Regions from separate parts of the Azospirillum sp. A26 genome, predicted to be linked through region 3. Evidence: riboswitches for the same ligand, from Rfam matches in the RefSeq annotation. Region 3 holds a riboswitch; each other region holds the start of a gene.
The links. A riboswitch is a leader RNA that binds a small molecule or an ion and turns the genes downstream of it on or off. The one in region 3 is predicted to bind cobalamin.
Positions count from the first base shown of each region.

Region 1: linked by a shared signal. The riboswitch ahead of ABNQ39_RS17080 (ABC transporter ATP-binding protein) and the one ahead of ABNQ39_RS37050 (CbtB domain-containing protein) in region 3 are both predicted to bind cobalamin.
Region 2: linked by a shared signal. The riboswitch ahead of ABNQ39_RS30875 (CbtB domain-containing protein) and the one ahead of ABNQ39_RS37050 (CbtB domain-containing protein) in region 3 are both predicted to bind cobalamin.

Region 1 covers NZ_CP170473.1:579,018-585,025, forward strand. The annotation lists gene ABNQ39_RS17070 (TonB-dependent receptor) at 1-1,477, opposite strand, end outside; gene ABNQ39_RS17075 (DUF2946 family protein) at 1,617-2,042, opposite strand; cobalamin riboswitch at 2,308-2,541, shown strand; gene ABNQ39_RS17080 (ABC transporter ATP-binding protein) at 2,665-3,489, shown strand; gene ABNQ39_RS17085 (ABC transporter substrate-binding protein) at 3,486-4,460, shown strand; gene ABNQ39_RS17090 (FecCD family ABC transporter permease) at 4,457-5,485, shown strand; gene ABNQ39_RS17095 ((2Fe-2S) ferredoxin domain-containing protein) at 5,482-6,008, shown strand, end outside.
Region 2 covers NZ_CP170476.1:167-6,174, forward strand. The annotation lists partial or broken gene ABNQ39_RS30860 (cobaltochelatase subunit CobN) at 1-744, opposite strand, end outside; gene cobW (cobalamin biosynthesis protein CobW) at 844-1,905, opposite strand; gene ABNQ39_RS30870 (CbtA family protein) at 1,920-2,711, opposite strand; gene ABNQ39_RS30875 (CbtB domain-containing protein) at 2,722-2,913, opposite strand; cobalamin riboswitch at 2,959-3,189, opposite strand; gene ABNQ39_RS30880 (ABC transporter ATP-binding protein) at 3,508-4,275, shown strand; gene ABNQ39_RS30885 (ABC transporter ATP-binding protein) at 4,268-4,990, shown strand; gene ABNQ39_RS30890 (ABC transporter substrate-binding protein) at 5,154-6,008, shown strand, end outside.
Region 3 covers NZ_CP170478.1:229,682-235,689, reverse strand. The annotation lists gene ABNQ39_RS37060 (hypothetical protein) at 1-677, opposite strand, end outside; gene ABNQ39_RS37055 (CbtA family protein) at 788-1,534, opposite strand; gene ABNQ39_RS37050 (CbtB domain-containing protein) at 1,552-1,761, opposite strand; cobalamin riboswitch at 1,799-1,938, opposite strand; gene ABNQ39_RS37045 (histidine phosphatase family protein) at 1,972-2,583, shown strand; gene ABNQ39_RS37040 (TRAP transporter small permease subunit) at 3,028-3,567, shown strand; gene ABNQ39_RS37035 (TRAP transporter large permease) at 3,564-5,015, shown strand; gene ABNQ39_RS37030 (hypothetical protein) at 5,693-6,008, shown strand, end outside.

The DNA of each region.
Region 1 (6,008 bases), on a different replicon from region 3:
AGGCGTAGCGCTCGTAAAGGTTCGGCGAGCGGGTCTTGCGGGCATAGCCGGCTTCGATTGCGCTGGTGTCGGAGGGGGTGTAGCGGACCAGGGCCGTCGCGTCGAAATTGACGTCGGTGCGGCCACGGCCGCGGGCGTTGAAGGCGCGCGCGTCGGCCGCATCGGGGTTGGCCATCGGCATCATGCCCCCCATGCCCATGCCGAGGCTGTTCTGCCAGGAATAGGGCTGCACCGCGCCGGTGTCCATCCACACCACGTCGTTGCGCACGCCGAGCAGCGTCGTCCAGGCCGGCGACCAGGCGGCCTCCCACTCGGCGAAGGTGCCGAGGCGGTTGCGGGTGCCGTCCTTGACGTTCCAGTAGGTCAGCGGACTCATCATGCTGCTGCCGGCCACCGGGTCCCACCAATCGTCGAGATGGGTATGACGCAACTCGGTGCCGACGCGCAGGGTGTCGCGTGCCGACAGCGGCAGCGTCGCCTTGAGCGAATAGCCGGCGTCGGTGGTCAGCGTGTCCATCGGCATGCCGCCGCCGGCGCTGCCACCCTTGTCCTCCAGGAAATTCATGGTGTGCCGCGTCCGCCGCCAGTTGGCGCGGGCGTCGAGCGTTCCCCAGTCGAAGGCCCCTTCGTACCGGCCGTTCAGGAAGACGGTGCGGTTGTCGGTCAGATCCATGCGCTGGGTGGGAAAGCCCTGGTAGGGCATGGTCTGGATGCCGCCCTGCAGCGTAACCTGATGCCCGTCGCGGCGCGCCCCGAACGTCACCGCATTGTCCTGCATGTTGTAGAGGGTCGAGCGGACGGTCTGGCCGTTGCCGGCCTTGTAGTTCCCGGCCCGGCTCCAGGATCCGCTGTAGCCCAGGCTGAGGCTGTCGGTGGCGACGGACGCCTCGGCGGCCCCCGTCACGCCGCGGCCGTTGGACCGGTAGGAGGCCGACAGCTTGCCCTCGCTGTGCACCGCCTCGCCCGCCGGAGCGAAGACCGGAGGCGCGCTTTCGGCGGCGATGGTGCCGGCGATGCTGTCGCCGCCGGCGCTGACCGGCGTGATCCCGGCCAGGACCTCGATCTTGGACAGGCGCGTCGGCGTGATGGTGGACAGCGCCGGGTTCATCTGGTTGGGGCAGGCGGGGGCAATGGGCGCACCGTCGACCAGCACATTGACGCGGTCGGCACCCAGCCCGTTCAGCGCCGGCAGGCTCGACACGCCGCCATTGCCGTAGAGGCTGACGCCTGGCAGGCCGCGCAGCAGGGCCGCGACATCGCCAGTGGCGGGCCGACGGGCGGCCAGCCCATCCCCGCCCAGGGTGGTGCCGGCGGCCAGGGCATCGTCCGGGCCTGCGATCACGGAAATCGCCGGAAGCGATTGGGCAAGCGGCGTAACGGTCTGGGCGGAGACAGCGACGGGGAACAGTGCGGTGAGGGCAGCACCGGACAGCAGGGCAGCGCGCAGGGCGCCGGCCGCGGCGAAACGCAACATCATGAGATATCTCGATCTGAGGCCAGCCGAACACGGCCCCACGCCATCGGCGCGAAGAATGTGCAAGGCTGCAAACAGGGAAGGTCGGCAAGGGTGGATCGCCGCGAGGGACATCCCGCACGGCGATCCCGCAACTCCGGCCTCAGACCGGTGGCGCGCGGGCCTGGAGGGTGGAAAGGAACCAGCCGGCGGCGATCACGTCGCCGGGCAAGACTTCCGGGCTGTGGCGCCCGACCGACGCGCGCGTCATCCGCAAATCCGGCGGCGGCAGCGCCAGTCCGCCGATCAGCGGACAGAGCGGACAGGAACCGCCGGACATCAGCAGATCGCCTTGGCCCAAATCGCTCTCGTCGCCTGCCGGATCGCCTGCCATTCCGTGGTCGTCCATTACCACGGTCTTGAACCCGTCCGGCGTGCAGATGACGATCCGGCTGCTCTCGGCCGCAGTGGCGGATGCGATGACGGCGGGCATCCAGGCCCAGGCGACGACCTGCAACAGCAGCGCAATCGCACCGGCCGCAAGGCCGGCCCGTCGCGTGGGTCGCAGTCTGTCCTGGGTCGCGGTCATGCCGATCCGTGCATCGATCCATTTTGCGTGCAATCGCACGCATTGGGTGCGGGACATTAACCGAAGTGCCGCACTCGGGATCAGCGGCATTTTCCCGCAGGGCCCAGATCCGACGCCCGGCTTCGATGCCCGGTTCTGACGGCGAACTTCTCCTTGCAGACCGCAGGATGGCACGATATGTAACGTTATAACATAACATTTTGAATATGGACTCTCCGATGCTTTCGTTCGTTCGCAAAGCTTGACCGGGGGCGCCGCGTCGCTCATGAATGGTCCCGGTTCTGGTTCTTCCGGTGGTTCGCCGCCGGAAGCTAAGAGGGAACCCGGTGAGCCGCCGACCCTGCAAAGGGGAATGCGGTGAGGCCGGGGCTGCCCCCGCAACTGTGAGCGGTGAGCCGTACCGTCATTTCAAGCCACTGGCGCCCATCGGCGCTGGGAAGGCCCGACGGAACGGCGACGACCCGCAAGCCAGGAGACCTGCCAGCACCACAACGAAACGTCCTCGGGCGGGGTGTCCCGGTGGAACGCTTGCCATGCGTGTGCCCGGACTCCGCTCCGGTCGCGTCGCATGCTCCGCAAGACGTCCGCCATGCCTCCCCGTCCGCAAAGACAGGAAGCACGGATGGCGTCAGCACCCTTCCCCACAGAGGAACCGGTCCCTCCCCCCGCCATCACGGTGGAACGGTTGAGCTGCCGGCTGGCCGACCGCATGGTCCTGTCGGACATCGGCTTTTCGGTTCCCGGCGGAGAAATCCTCGGCATTCTCGGGCCCAACGGCTCGGGCAAGACCACGCTGCTGCGCTGCCTCGCCGGCCTGCAAACCCCGTCCGCCGGCCGGGCCGTCATCGACGGCGACGATCCGCGCGCCCTGCGGCCGGTCGAACTGGCCCGCCGGCTGGCGCTCCAGGCCCAGGATTCCACCGCCGCACTCGGCTTCACCGTGCGCGACGTGGTCGGCATGGGGCGGCTCGTCCACCGCCGCTCCCCTTTCGCCGGGGCCGGGGCGGAGGACAGCGCCATCGTCGAGGACGCGCTGGACCGGCTGGAACTGTCCGGGCTGGCCGGGCGTGCGGTCGAACAGCTGTCGGGCGGCGAGCGCCAGCGGGTGATGATCGCCCGCGCCCTGGCCCAGCGTCCACGTATCCTGCTGCTCGACGAACCGACCAACCATTTGGACATCCACCACCGTTTCGCCGTGCTCGACCTCGTGCGCGCGCTCGGCATCACCGTGGTGGCGACGCTGCACGACATCGAGTTGGCGGCCCGCTGGTGCGACCGCATCCTGCTGCTGGCCGACGGACGGCTCCAGGCCGATGCCGCGCCGGAGGAGGCGCTGACCCCCGACCGGCTGACCGCCGTCTACCGCGTCGCCGCGACGGTGGACCGCCGCCCCCAGGACGGCCGGCTGCGCATCGACCTGTCGCCCCTGACGGAGTCACCACGATGAGACGCATTCTCCGGGGCGTTCCGCCTTTTGCCCTGGCCCTCGCCCTGCAAGCCGGCGCCGCCCTTGCCCAATCCTATCCGGTCGAGGTCGCCAACTGCTTCCAGACCGCCCGCTTCGCCGCGGCGCCGAAGCGGCCGATAGTCCACGACACCAACATGACCCAGACCATGCTGGACCTCGGCCTCGCCGACCGGCTGGTCGCCGTTTCCGGCATCGAGGGGGTGGAGCACCGGCTGGTCGCCGCGCCGGGCGTGGTCGCGGCGCTGCCCCGGCTGCCCGACCGCGCGCCGACGCTGGAGGCGGTGCTGTCGGTCAATCCAGACTTCCTGTTCGCCGGCTGGAGCTATGGCTTCAACGAGGCGCGCGGCTTCACCCCGGCCCGGCTGGCCGAGATGGGCGTGGCGACCTACACGCTGCGGGAAAGCTGCATCCGCATCGGCCCGCGCGAGCCGATCGGCATGGATACGCTCTATGCCGATCTGCTGGCGCTGGGCGCCGTCTTCGGCGTGACGGAGCGTGCCGAGGCCATGGTCACCGATTTCCGCCGCCGGGTCGCTGCCGTCACCGAGCGTGTCGGTGCCGTCGCCGACCGGCCGCGCGTGATGTATTGCGACCAGTGCCACACCGACGCGGCCCCCTTGTCGGTGGGGCGCGAAGGAATGACCAGCCTGCTGATGGAGCTGGCCGGCGGGCGCAACATCTTCGATGACATCCCCGACAGCTATGTCCGGGTGAGCTGGGAGGAGATGGTGCGGCGCGATCCACAATGGATCATCGTCAGCGCCCACCGGATCCCGGCCGAGGACGCCATCCGCCATCTGACCTCGGCACCGCAACTGGCCGACGTCGAGGCCGTGCGCAAACGGCAGTTCATCGTGCTGACCTATGCCGAGCAGACACCCTCCACCCGCAATGTCGAGGCGCTGGAGCGGATGGCGCGGACCCTGCACCCGGAGCGATTCACACCATGAACCGCTCCCGCCTGCTGGGCCTGTCCCTGCTCCTGGCCGCCGTGCTGGCCCTGTCCGTGGTGGCTGCCGTCGGCTTCGGCGCCGCCCGCGTCCCCATCCCGAAGGTCTGGGCGGTCGTCCTGCACGAGTTGTGGCCGGCGCTGGCCCCGCCCGCCGACGCCAGCCGGGCCGAGCGCAACATCGTCTGGGAATTGCGGGTGCCGCGCGTTCTGCTGAGCGCGCTGGCCGGGGCCGGACTGGCGGCGGTGGGAGCCGTGCTTCAGGTGCTGACGCGTAACCCGCTGGCCGACCCCTATCTGTTCGGCGTGTCGGCCGGAGCCTCGGTGGGGGCGGTGACCGTTCTGCTCTACGCCGGTGCGGTCGCCGGAATGCTGGGTTTGCCGGTCGCCGCCTTCCTCGGTGCGCTCGCGGCGATGCTGGTCGTCTTCGCCGCGGCGCGCGGGCGCGACGGCGTGGTGACCGGTGAAAGGCTGGTGCTGACCGGTGTCGCGGTCGCCTTCATCCTGCACGCCGTCACCAATGTCCTGATCGTCCTGGCGACGGATCGCGGCGCCGACGCCGCGCTGTTCTGGATGATGGGCGGCTTCGGCACCGCGCGCTGGAGCGTGCTGCCCATTCCGGCGGGTCTGGTCGTCGGCGGTCTGCTGTGGCTGTGGCTGCGGGCGGAAACCGTCAACACGCTGGCGCTGGGCGACGACGCGGCCCGCTCGCTCGGCACCGATCCGGGCCGCCTGCGGCTGGAGCTTTTCCTCGTCACCGCCCTGATGACCGGGGCTCTGGTGTCGGCCTGCGGCGGCATTGGCTTCGTCGGGCTTGTGGTGCCCCACATCGCGCGGATGCTGGTCGGCGGACATTTGCGGGCATTGCTGCCGGTGGCCGCGCTGGGCGGGGCGCTGCTTCTGCTGTGGGTGGACGTCGCTGCCCGGTCCCTGTTCGCCCCGCGCGAGATTCCGGTCGGCATCGTCACGGCACTGGTCGGCGGCACCTTCTTCCTGTGGCTGATGCGGCGGAGAGGCACGCTATGACGGAGACCCCGGCGAACCCGCCATCCAGGCGCGCCATCGTCTTGTACGGGCGCGCCTCCTTCGACCATGGGCAGAACCTGAAGGCGCTCGCATCGGCTCTGGCCGCCCGGCAGGCGGCGCGCGGCGAAACCGTTACGGTCGCAACCGCCTATGCCGACCTGTCCGGCCCCGCATTGCTCGGCGTGCTTGCGGATCTGGAGCGGGACGGCGTGGCCGAGGCTGTGGTCATTCCCGCCATGGTTCCGTCCGACCCCAGCCTGTCGGCGTGGCTGCCGGGCGCGCCCAGCCATTGGGCCACGACGACCGGCACGGCGATGGCCGGCACCGCGATGGCCGTCCGGCTGGCGCCGCCGGTTGAAAGCGCGCTCGACCTGCCCGCCGCCCTCGACCGCATCGCCCTCAACTCCAATGCCGGCGGGCCGGCGGATGCCCTTGCGAAGGATGTCCGCGGAACCCAGCCCAGCCTCGGCAAGCCCGGCTGGTCGGCGATCCCCGAACATGGCCGGCAGGTCTTTGTCTGTGT
Region 2 (6,008 bases), on a different replicon from region 3:
CCAGGCGGCGCAGTCCGGCTCCTTCAGGCTGGCGACGAACAGCGGCCGGGGGGCGAGGCCGCGGGCGGCCAGCGCGTCGCACAGGGCATGGACCGGGGCGAGGTCGCCGGCCAGCAGGTGGGAGCGGTAGAACACGATGGCCGCGACCGGCGCCCCGGCGGCTATGGGGGCGGCTACGCGGGCGGCTGCGGGGCCGGTCCAGCCGTCATAGGCGCCGAAGCGCGGGACGGGGGCCGGGTCCTCATGGGGCAGCGGCGTTCCGGCCAGCGTCGTGGCGCAGGCCAGCAGATGGCCCATGTTGGCCGGGCCGCCCTCGGTGAAATAGCGCCACAGCCGGTCGGCGGTGGCCGGCGGAACGGTGCCGTAGGCGGTCAGGTTCGGGTCGGGCTGCGCCTCTCCCGACAGGACGGCGAGCGGGATGCCGCGCTCGCGGCAGAGGGCGGACAGGCGGTCGAGGCCGTAGCGCCAGTAACCGCTGCCGCCGAGCAGGCGCAGGACCACCAGCTTGGCCTTGGCGACCACAGTGTCGGCGTAGAGATCGACCGACAGCGGATGGCCGAGCCGGTTGAGGTTGGCGAGGCGGAGACCAGGCAGCCGCTCGCGGCCCGCCCGCCATGCGGCGGCGAGCGCGGTCAGGTCGCTGTCGGAAAAGGACAGCATGACGAGGTCGGCCGGCGTCTGCCCCAGATCTTCCGCCTGGGGGCCGGCGTCCAGTTCGTCCTGGCGGGCGGCAAGCAGGTGCATGGTCTGATGTCCAGGGGCGACCGCCCCCTCCCCCTCGAAAAACGGTGAAGGTCAAGGAGGGGGCGGTCGCCGCACTACTCTAACTCTTACCCGAAACTTTTACCCAACGACCGCCCGCGTCACCGCATCGCGGTCCAGCCCGGTCTCGCCGATCACCACCAGACGGCTGCGGCGCTCCTCGCCCGCCTTCCACAGCCGGTCGTAGTGGGTCTGGATGCGGGTGCCGACACCCTGGACCAGCAGGCGCATCGGCTTGCCGGGCACGTCGATGAAGCCCTTCAGGCGCAGAACGCCATGCAGGCCGGCGACCTTCTCCAGCGTCATCGCCAGGGCGGCCGGATCGGGCTGCGCCGGCAACTCCATCACGAAGCTGGTGAAGTCGTCGTGGTCGTGGCCCTCTTCACCGTCATGATGGCTGGGACGGTTGGCAAGATCGTCCTCCACCGCCGCACCGACACCGAGCAGAACCAGCGGATCGACCGCACCCTGGGAGGCACGGACCAGCTTGGCGTCGCGGCCGACCGTGTGGGCGAGGGCGCCGCGGATCAGCTCCTCGACACGGGCGAGGTCGCCGTCGGCCAGCAGATCGGTCTTGTTGACGACGATCAGGTCGGCGCAGAGCAGCTGGTCCTCGAACACCTCCTCGATCGGCGTTTCGTGGTCGACGGTGCCGGCGGCGTCGCGCTGGGCCTCCAGCGCGGCCGGATCGGGGGCGAAGCGGCCCTCCGCGGCGGCCGAGGCGTCCACCACGGCGATGACGCCGTCGACCGTGACCCGCGTCTTGATCGCCGGCCAGTTGAAAGCCTGGACCAGCGGCTTGGGCAAGGCGAGGCCGCTGGTCTCGATCACGATGTGCTCGGGCGGGTCCGGGCGGGCCAGCAGCTTCTCGATGGCCGGGACGAAGTCGTCGGCGACGGTGCAGCACAGGCAGCCGTTCGCCAGTTCGATCACGTCGTCTTCGGTGCAGGTCGGGTTGCCGCAGGCGCGCAGGATGTCGCCGTCGATGCCGACATCGCCGAACTCGTTGATGATCAGCGCCAGCCGGCGGCCGTCGGCCTTTTCCAGCAGGCCGCGGATCAGCGTGGTCTTTCCGGCGCCGAGGAAGCCGGTGATGACGGTCGCCGGAACCTTGCCGGCGGCCGTTTTCGCAAGAGCGGACATGGGATGGAGCCTCCTTAACGCGCGCCGGGCTGAACCCGCAGGGCCGGCTGCCGTTCGGCCGGTTCGACCACGCCGCTCATCAGCCAGCCGCAGACGGAGCCGAGGATCGCCCAGAACAGGGCGGCGGATCCGAGCGAGGCGGTGACGAAGCGGGCGGCCAGTTCCGGCGGAACGGCACCCTCGGCGCTTTCCGGATGGGGGGCGCCGATCAGATGGGGCAGCGCTGCGGCCAGAACGGCGACGGCGATGACCAGACGGTTGCGGGCGAAGGCGAGGGCGGCGATGCCGACGCCGGCACCGGCCGCGGCGGTCAGCCACCAAAGCTGACGCAGCTCCAGCTCGGCCCCGGCCATGCCCGGCAGCTCCGGGGCCAGACCGAAGGACGGGGCCAGCGAGACGGCGACGAAGCCGCCCATGCCCCAGACCAGCCCGCGGCGGGCATCGACCGGCCGGCCGGCCAGCAGGATCGCGGCCGCCAGCAGCAGCGCATAGGCGACACCGGCGATCAGGTTGGCGGCGATGGTCAGGCCGATGCGCTGCATCGCCTCGTCCAGGGTGACCGGCACGCCTTCGCCGATCTCGCGCACGGGGCCATGCTGGTGGCCTTCGGCGTGGCTGGCGGCCGGAGCCCCAGCCGGAGCGGCAGTCGTAGGCGCGGCGGTTGCGGGAGGCGGGGTCACCACCTCGTATTTCTCGGCTTCGAGGATCAGCGGGACGGTCGTCGCCTGCTGAACGACGGAAGCGGCCGTGCCGGAGAGCACGCCCGCGACCAGAGCGGCTGTGAACAGCCGCCGGATCAGATCCATGACCCGCTGCTTAGTGGCAGGGGAACGCGAAGGAATGACGGGCGTCGTGCGCCGCATCGTGGATCTGCTGCGGCTGGGCGAAGCCGACGCCGTACAGCAGGAAGCTGCCGAGCAGGATCGCGGCAAAGGCGGCGACCGCAGTCTGGGCGGCGCTGCGGGTCGCGGAACTGGCGGCAGCGGCGTTCATCGAACGGGCATTCATAGAAAACATCCTTGTTCTCCCGCCACACCCGGCGGGGTTGGAAAAGGTCGGTCAAGTCCGCCGGCAGGTTTCCTGGCTCGCGGGTCGCTGCATCGCCGTCCGCCTTCCCGGCCGCGGAGGGCCAGTGGCATGATGGACGGGATGCTCGCCGCTTACAGTTGCGGGGGCAGCCGCGGCATTGGCGCTTCCGGGGATCCCGGAAAGCTCCGCACCGCATTCCCTATTATCCCCGCCGCCCGTCAGGACGGGCAGGGCACCGTTGGACAGCCACCATCGCAGTGCCGCGCCCGTTTGGCAAGCCCACAATAAGGCGTCTGCCACACGGACGATCTTGCATGCAGACACTTTGGATGCTGTCATGTTTTGTAGACAGAGTGTCCAGGGATCCGACACTTTCCGACGCAAGGGTGTCGGCCAGGGGGAGGACGCCGCAGCGAAACCCGCGGAGAAACAATGGGTCAGGCGGCCCGGCCGAAGCGACCCCGCATGTGGCATGCTTCGTGCGTACAACAATCGGTGAAACGTCCCGCCGCACGGCGGCCGCCGGGCATATGCCCGGGACATAAGGACGAACGGGAGGAGAATTCGCGACCGATGAACGCCGCACCGAACGACGACATCATCCTGGAAGCGCGTGGTCTGACGAAGGAGTTCAAGGGGTTCGTGGCGGTGAAGGAGGTGAACCTGCAAGTGAAGCGGGGCACCATCCACGCGCTGATCGGCCCGAACGGCGCCGGCAAGAGCACGGTGTTCAACCTGCTGACCAAATTCCTGACACCGACGCGCGGCCAGATCCTCTACAAGGGCCGTGACATCACCCGCACCAAGCCGGCCGACATCGCGCTGATGGGGCTGGTCCGCTCCTTCCAGATCTCGGCCGTCTTCCCGCATCTCAGCGTGCTGGAGAATGTCCGCGTCGCGCTGCAACGGCCGCTCGGCACCAGCTTCCATTTCTGGAAGTCCGAATCGTCGCTCCACGACCTGCACGGCCGGGCGCTGGAGCTGATCGAGGCGGTCAACCTCACCCCTTGGGCCGGCCATCTGGCGGCCGAGCTGCCCTATGGCCGCAAGCGCGCGCTGGAGATCGCCACCACCCTGGCGCTCGACCCGGAGGTGATGCTGCTCGACGAGCCGCTGGCCGGCATGGGCCATGAGGACATCGAGGGCACCGCAGCACTCATCAAGCGCGTCGCCGCCGACCGCACCGTGCTGATGGTGGAACACAATCTGTCGGTCGTCGCCCATCTGTCGGACACGATCACCGTGCTCCGCCGCGGCGAGATCCTGGCGGAAGGGCCCTACGAGGTCGTCTCGAAGAACCCTCAGGTGATGGAAGCATATATGGGGACCGGACATGCCTGACGGGATGCAGACGAAGACTGCCATGCTGGAGATCGCCGACCTGCACGGCTTCTACGGCGAGAGCCATGTGCTGCACGGCGTCAGCCTGGAGGTGCGCCACGGCGAGGTGGTGACGCTGCTGGGCCGCAACGGCGCCGGCAAGACCTCGACCATGCGCGCCATCATGGGCATCATGGGCAAGCGCACCGGCTCGATCCGCTTCCAGGGCACCGAGCTGATCGGCATGGCGCAGCACAAGATCCCCCGCCTCGGCATCGGCTATGTGCCGGAGGAGCGCGGCATCTTCTCCAGCCTCAGCGTGGACGAGAACCTGACGTTGCCGCCGGTGGTCAAGGAGGGCGGGATGACGGTCCCGCAGATCCACGAGCTGTTCCCCAACCTGAAGGGCCGCGGCTCGACCCAGGGCACGCGGCTGTCGGGCGGCGAGCAGCAGATGCTGGCCATCGCCCGCATCCTGCGCACCGGCGCCACGCTGATCCTGCTGGACGAGCCGACCGAGGGGTTGGCTCCCGTCATCATCGAGCAGATCGGCGTGGCGGTGCGGGCGCTCAAGGCACGCGGCTTCACCATCGTGCTGGTGGAGCAGAATTTCCGCTTCGCCGCCACCATCGCCGACCGCCATTACGTGATGGAGGAAGGCCATGTGGTCGACATGATCCCCAACGACCAGCTCCACGCCAACATGGACAAGCTGCACACCTATCTCGGCGTGTAGGCGCTCCAGCCCCCGATATCGCCGGCGCGAATGCCGTCCCGACCCCATCGAAGGGCAGGGCGGCGAACCGCCGGATCCGTGCCCGATTGCCTGCTTCAGGCACGGCAGAGGGACCCACGATGGGACCCGGCCGCCAATAAAACCAAGAGGGAGAGACCTTCCGATGCGCACGCTTCTTCTCGCCGGCACCGCCCTGCTGACGCTCGCCGGGACTGTAGTTCCGGCTTCCGCCCAGGTGTCGGACAACGTCATCCGCATCGGCGTGCTGAACGACCGTTCCGGCATCTACGCCGATCTGGCCGGCGAAGGCTCCGCCATCGCCGCGCGGATGGCGGCGGAGGAGTTCGGCAACAAGGTCGCCGGCGCGCCCGTCGAGATCGTCGTCGCCGACCACCAGAACAAGGCCGACATCGCCGCGTCGAAGGCGCGCGAGTGGGTCGACACCGGTGGCGTCGACGTCATCGCCGACGTGCCGAACTCCGCCGCCGCCCTGGCGGTGCAGGGCATCACCAAGGACAAGAAGCGCATCTTCCTGATGTCCGGTCCGGGCGCCACCGCGCTCAGCGGTGCGCAGTGCAGCCCCTACGGCTTCCAGTGGACCTACGACAACTACGCCATGGCCGCCGGCACCGGCCGCGCGCTCTATGAGCAGGGCAAGAAGAAGTGGTTCTTCGTGACCGCCGACTACGCCTTCGGCCAGTCGCTGGAGGAGGAGACCACCAAGATGGTGAAGTCGCTCGGCGGCACCATCTCCGGCTCGGTTCGCCATCCGCTCGGCACGTCGGACTTCTCGTCCTTCCTGTTGCAGGCGCAAGGCTCGGGCGCCGACGTCATCGGTCTGGCGAATGCCGGCGGCGACACCGTCAACGCGGTCAAGCAGGCCGCGGAGTTCGGCATCACCCAGTCGGGCCAGAGCCTGGCCGGCCTCTTGATGTTCATCACCGATGTGCATGCGCTGGGCCTGCAATCGGCGCAGGGGCTGATGCTGACCACCGGCTTCTATTGGGACAACGACGAC
Region 3 (6,008 bases):
GCCATTCCCCTCCACAAGCCGCCGACAGCGGCTGCCAGGAGAACCGCGACCCCGGACAAGGATAACAGGCTGGTTGGGTGGAACGGTACGTCGATCCAATGAGGGGCGATCACGTCGGCCGTGTTGAAGGGGTCGCCGCTATAGGCGCAGAGCATCGGCGCGGTTTCCTTCGCCAGCATCGCCATGGCCACCCGGTTCAGCAGTTGGCTGGCCTCTTCCGGACCATGTCCTTGAACACCTTCGCGATCACGCAGATGCAGAAGCAGAGCCATGGTCCCGGACAAATAGGCATGGCTGCATTCGTTGAAGGGACTGTCCTCGTCGGCAAGGCTATCTGGGACCATCCCCCACAGGCAGGCCATGCGCTGGATGTCGACGAAGTTGCGCAGCCGGATCAGGGTTTCGTCACGCCGGGATTGGCGATCTGCCACACGGAGGACCGCTTCCCGGTATTCGGCGACCACGGCCAGCTGGTCATGAGTCAGACCCGGAATGGGAAGGCCGTCCGCGGCCACGACGCTCGACCGGTGAGCGATCGCCCGCCCCGGCATGGCCGCGACCAGCAGAACACCGATAAGGCACGGCACCATCGCCTTCAACACCGGGAAGCGGTGCCCGCGATCTCCAGCCGGCTTTGTCCGGAGGCGGCAACGGAAACGCTGAATGGGCGTTTGCAAGGACTTCGCTCCTGTGTGCCGGAGTTTCCGGAAACACCTGGCGGCCGGAAAGCAAGAGGCCGGCATTTAGCCGGCCTCTCGTGATCATCGATCCGTCTTCTGAAACGTGGTCAGGCGGACCGGACCCGCAAGGCAGCGGCCCCACCGGTCCGGCCGACGAGCACCCGCTCGGCCAGGGCACCGAAAGCGAGGCCGATCACCGTCCACATCAGGAATTGGATGCCAAGCGAGGCGACGCGGAACTTCCACAGAAGAAGGGCGGGGAATTCCGACGGCACCTCGTTGATGTCCGGCAGCAGCGCGCTGACGACGGCGACGATGGCGACGAAGGCCACGGCGGCCAGGATGCCACCGTTCCAACCGCCCAGACGCACGGCCAGTGACCGCTGGAACGTCACAGCGAATGCGAGCGCCGCGATGGAGAAGACCATCATGAAGAAATACAGCCCGGTGCGGTAGCCGATGGTTTCCGGAACACCGACCGCCGGCGGGTTGGCGGGGTATTTCAGATCCGGGACGAGATAGATCGCCACGAACGCGGCAGCCGCCAGCAGGGCGGCGAGCGCACGCGGGCTCAGGCTGCCGATCCGGCCATAGGCGAAGGCGAACACCAGGGCGAACAGCCCGCCGATTCCAACCCCGTAGACCACGACTCCGGTCAGCAGGCCGATGGAGGCCTGGACCTCACGGCTGACCAGCTCGGGTTCGGCCGGTTCGCCGGCCTTCTGGGCCGCCTGTTCTTCAAGGGCGATCGCCTGCTCGACCATCGGTTCACCGAACACCCGGGCGAAGCCGAAGGCCAGCAATCCCGCGAGGATGCCGACCAGCATACCGCGCAGCAGCAAAGATCCGATCATGAGTCCAGCTCCGGCGTTCAGTGGCAGGGGAAGCCGAGGAGATGGCGGCCGTCATGCACGAACTCATGGACGTAGGAGCCGGAGAACAGAGCCATGGCCCCTTCCTCGACGCCGATGAAGTACAGCATCAGCAGGAACATGACCCCGCCGAAGATCGCCCAGGGGGCCAGTTCGCGCACGGGAATGGCAATCGGTTCATGGACTGGACGGGTGACGGACTGGCTCATGCCACAATCTCCTAGGGAAGTGTGCGTCCCGTTGAGGGTCTGTTCGGGGCGAGGAGCAGGTCTGACTTCCAATCCAACGGGCCAAGGCCGGGACCGGTCACAGCGGCGCAACCGTGCCGGACTTTCACCGGCTTCCACTCTTCGCATTTCACTGGCACCCTTACGCCCGCCCGTCCCAGGCGTCAATCCCGACCTCCCGCCGGATCGTCCATGACCGTTCGCCTCCTCCTGATCACCCATGCCGCGACGAGCGCGGTGCGTACGGCATCCTTCCCGCTCGACGAGCCTCTCGACACCATGGGGCTGGCAGACACCCAGGCTGCCGCAGCAACGCCTTTGCGGGTCGACCGATGCTGGAGCGGGCCGGAGCAGCGCACCCGGCAAACCGCAACTGCGCTCGGTCTCGACGCCGCCGTGAACCCGGAGCTGGCGGACTGGGACTGCGGCCGCTGGGCCGGCGCCACCCTGGCGGACCTGCACGCCCGGGAGGCCGAAGCGGTCGGCGCCTGGCTATCGTCGCCGGACGCCGCCCCCCATGGTGGCGAATCGCTGAACGACCTGCTGTCGCGCATCGGCCGCTGGCTGGACCAGCTGACGCCGGCCCCGCGGGTTGCGCGATCCACCCGCATCGTCGCCGTCACCCATCCGACGGTGGCCCGCGCGGCCGTCGTGCAGGCCTTGTGCGGTACCGCCGCATCCTTCTGGCGAATCGACATCGGGCCGCTGTCCCGCATCGAACTCGTCGGACAGCCGGGACGTTGGGGATTGCGCACGATCAGCCGCGCCGGCCGATGGGAGGAGGAAGCATCGGACGGGTCCTGACCGCCGGCAGCGTTGCTCAGCGGAGGGATCCAGCGCTTTACCCGGCACTGCACGGAAGCGATCCGTCGGCTTCGCACATTTGGGATCGTCTATTTCAGCTGAAAGCCACAGTGTAAACATTAACAATGCTTGCGTTTTATAAGTTGCATTATCCCTAGACAGCCGCTGATTCTATAATTTTAGGTTGAATTATCGTTTGGTACGATTGTTTCCTCACCAAGTAATTATGATGCGTCTCTGAAGGCATTGTGGATTGTACGTAGCTCCAACGTATGGGGTTATTCTTCCTGCACGTTTGGTATATCCACTAGCAAGATCCGTATACCGAATCGCTGACACCTTTTGCCTTCGGAACCAGTCGTTTCACGAGTGGATGCGGATGTTCGTGCCCTTTGGAGCCAACAAAACGGGAGACACCTCTCTCCCGAACGATGGGGGGATACGGTGAGACGCCTTCTCGCTTTAAGTCGAGACATAGACTGGATCAACGAACGGTTGGGTCATATCGCCAACTGGACCGTATTTGCCGCCTGCATGATCAGTGCTGGCAATGCCATTGTGCGATATACGTTCAATTATAGTTCAAATGCTTGGCTTGAAATCCAGTGGTACCTGTTCGGCGCCATGTTTATGCTCGGCGCTTCCTACACACTGAAGGTAAACGGCCATGTCCGGGTCGATCTGGTCTATGGCCACGTCAGCTCGAGAACCAAGCTCTGGATCGATGTGTTCGGCACCATCCTTTTCCTTTTGCCGATGACGATCATCATCGGCTGGCTGTCCTGGTCGATGTTCTTCTCGTCGCTGGTTTCGATGGAATATTCCAGCAATGCCGGCGGGCTGATCCGTTGGCCGATCAAGTTCTTCCTTCCCTTCGGCTTTCTGATGCTGACCGCCCAGGGATTGTCCGAGCTGATCAAACGGATCGCGGCCTTGCGCGGCGACGCGGACCTCGTCCAATCCTATGAGAGGCCCGTGCAATGATCCCCATGGACATGATGGCCCCGCTGATGTTCGGCGGGCTGGTGGTCTTCCTGCTGTTCGGCTATCCAGTCGCTTTCTCCCTCGGTGCGGTCGGCCTGTTCTTCGGCTTCATCGGTATCGAGCAGGGATTCTTCCAGACTTCGCTGCTACAGGCCCTTCCGGAACGGGTCTACGGCATCATGGGCAACGACCTGCTGCTGGCCATCCCCTTCTTCACCTTCATGGGAGCGATCCTGGAGCGCTGCGGACTGGCCGAGGATCTGCTCGACAGCATGGGGCAACTGTTCGGACCGATCCGCGGCGGCCTCGCCTATGCCGTAATTCTGGTCGGCGCCGTTCTCGGCGCGATCACCGGGACCGTCGCCGCGTCGGTGATCGCCATGGGCATGATCTCGCTGCCGATCATGATCCGGTACGGTTACAACATGCGGCTGGCCACCGGCGTCATCGCGGCGTCGGGAACGATCACCCAGCTCATCCCGCCGTCCCTGGTGCTGGTCGTGCTGGGTGACCAGCTCGGCAAGTCGGTCGGCGACATGTATGCCGGCGCGATCGGCCCGTCGATCGTCCAGGTCCTGCTGTTCTGCGCCTACATCGCCGTGCTCAGCATCGTGCGGCCGAACGACATGCCGGCCCTGCCGCCGGAATTCCGCACCCTGCGCGGCTGGCCCCTGATCTGGAAGTGCCTGTGGGGGATGGTTCCCTCGCTCGTGCTGATCTTTCTCGTGCTCGGCACCATCCTGATGGGGCTCGCCACGCCGACGGAAGGCGGTGCGATGGGGGCGGTCGGCGCCATGGTCCTGGCGGCGATGCACCGGCGCCTGAGCTGGCAACTGCTGTGGCAGGGGATGTCCACCACCATGGTGATCTCGACCATGGTCGTGTTCATCCTGGTTGGATCGACGGTGTTCGGCCTTGTCTTCCGCGGCGTGAACGGCGACCTGTGGATCGAGCATCTGCTGACCGGGCTGCCCGGCGGCGCCGTCGGTTTCCTGATATTTGTCAATATCTTCGTGTTCGTCTTGGCGTTCTTCCTAGACTTCTTCGAGATCGCCTTCATCATCATTCCGCTTCTGGCGCCGGTGGCTCAGAAGCTGGGCATCGATCTGGTGTGGTTCGGCGTGCTGCTCGGCGTGAACATGCAGACCTCCTTCATGCACCCGCCCTTTGGCTTCGCCCTATTCTATCTGCGTGGGATCGCCCCGCCGGAGGTGAAGAGTCGCGATATCTATTGGGGTGCCATACCCTGGGTCGGCTTGCAGCTCATCATGGTGGGAATCGTGATCGCCTTCCCCTCGCTGGTGACGAGCTTCCTGGATGCCGAACCCGACATCGATCTCGACACGATCAAGATCGAGATTCCGCTGAGCGAGGACAATGCTCTTCCGCCATTCCCGGATCAGGAAAGCAGTCCGAACGATGATTTGATGAAGCAACTCCAGAAATGAATCGCCACGGCTGCCAGCATGGCAGCCGTGTTTTTTCTACTCGGGAGAACCTCATGCATCAGGGTGGAATGCACCAAGCGGGAGACAGTGGAGGGGCCGACCCACAGGCACTTGAGCCTCTCCACACACTTGTCCCAGCGATCATCGATCAAGGCGGCTTGGTTCGCCAGGACGCACCCTATTGGTTGGTTCTTGAGGCCGCCCGATTGGCTCTTATCGAACCTGTCGGTTTAACCGGTCGCTGGCAGCTGTCGAATGCAGGAGTGGAGATGTACACAAGGCCACCTCAAGAGAGGTCATAGCCTTCGTTGACACCCATCCCAATCACACAGTCTTCCCAGTCATATCGGATGCGCGTCAGGGAGATATGGTATGGATAGGCCTGAGCTAAAGCTATTACCTGAACATGTTCGCGCTGCACGAGCTCTCCTTGATTTCAGCCAGAAGGAGATGGCTAAGCGCGGAAAATTTGCCAAGAGAACAATCATAGACTTCGAGCGAGGATTGGCAAACACACGCCCAGCCACCAAGAAGAAAATATACGATTTTCTCGTTGGCGCGGGAATTGAGTGCATCAGCGATGGCCAATATCGGGGAACGGGGGGGATTGGCGTGCGTATCATTCATAAATTGAAGCCATAATTTTCGTGCCGTTCGATCCGCAATAGGATCCGCCCTTGATTTTATGGCAGATGCTCAAGGACGCTTGCCAGCCACAGCTGGCGAGCCCATCTGACAGACAAGACCACTGTCTGGCGCCGCGCCACAACCAAGTCGAGTACGATGGCGCTCAGGTTGCTGGATCCAATGCAACTCCAAAACAGCGTTGTTGCGCCACACCGGGCAACCCGATCGCGCCCATCTTCTGGGTGGATAGCGTCTTTTCTCGATGGTCGGCGCGATCCGGGGACATTCTTCTGCACCGATCTGTCGGAGCACCACGCATCATCCTGGAATTGTTCAACCGCAACTGGGAAATGAATACAGCTATGA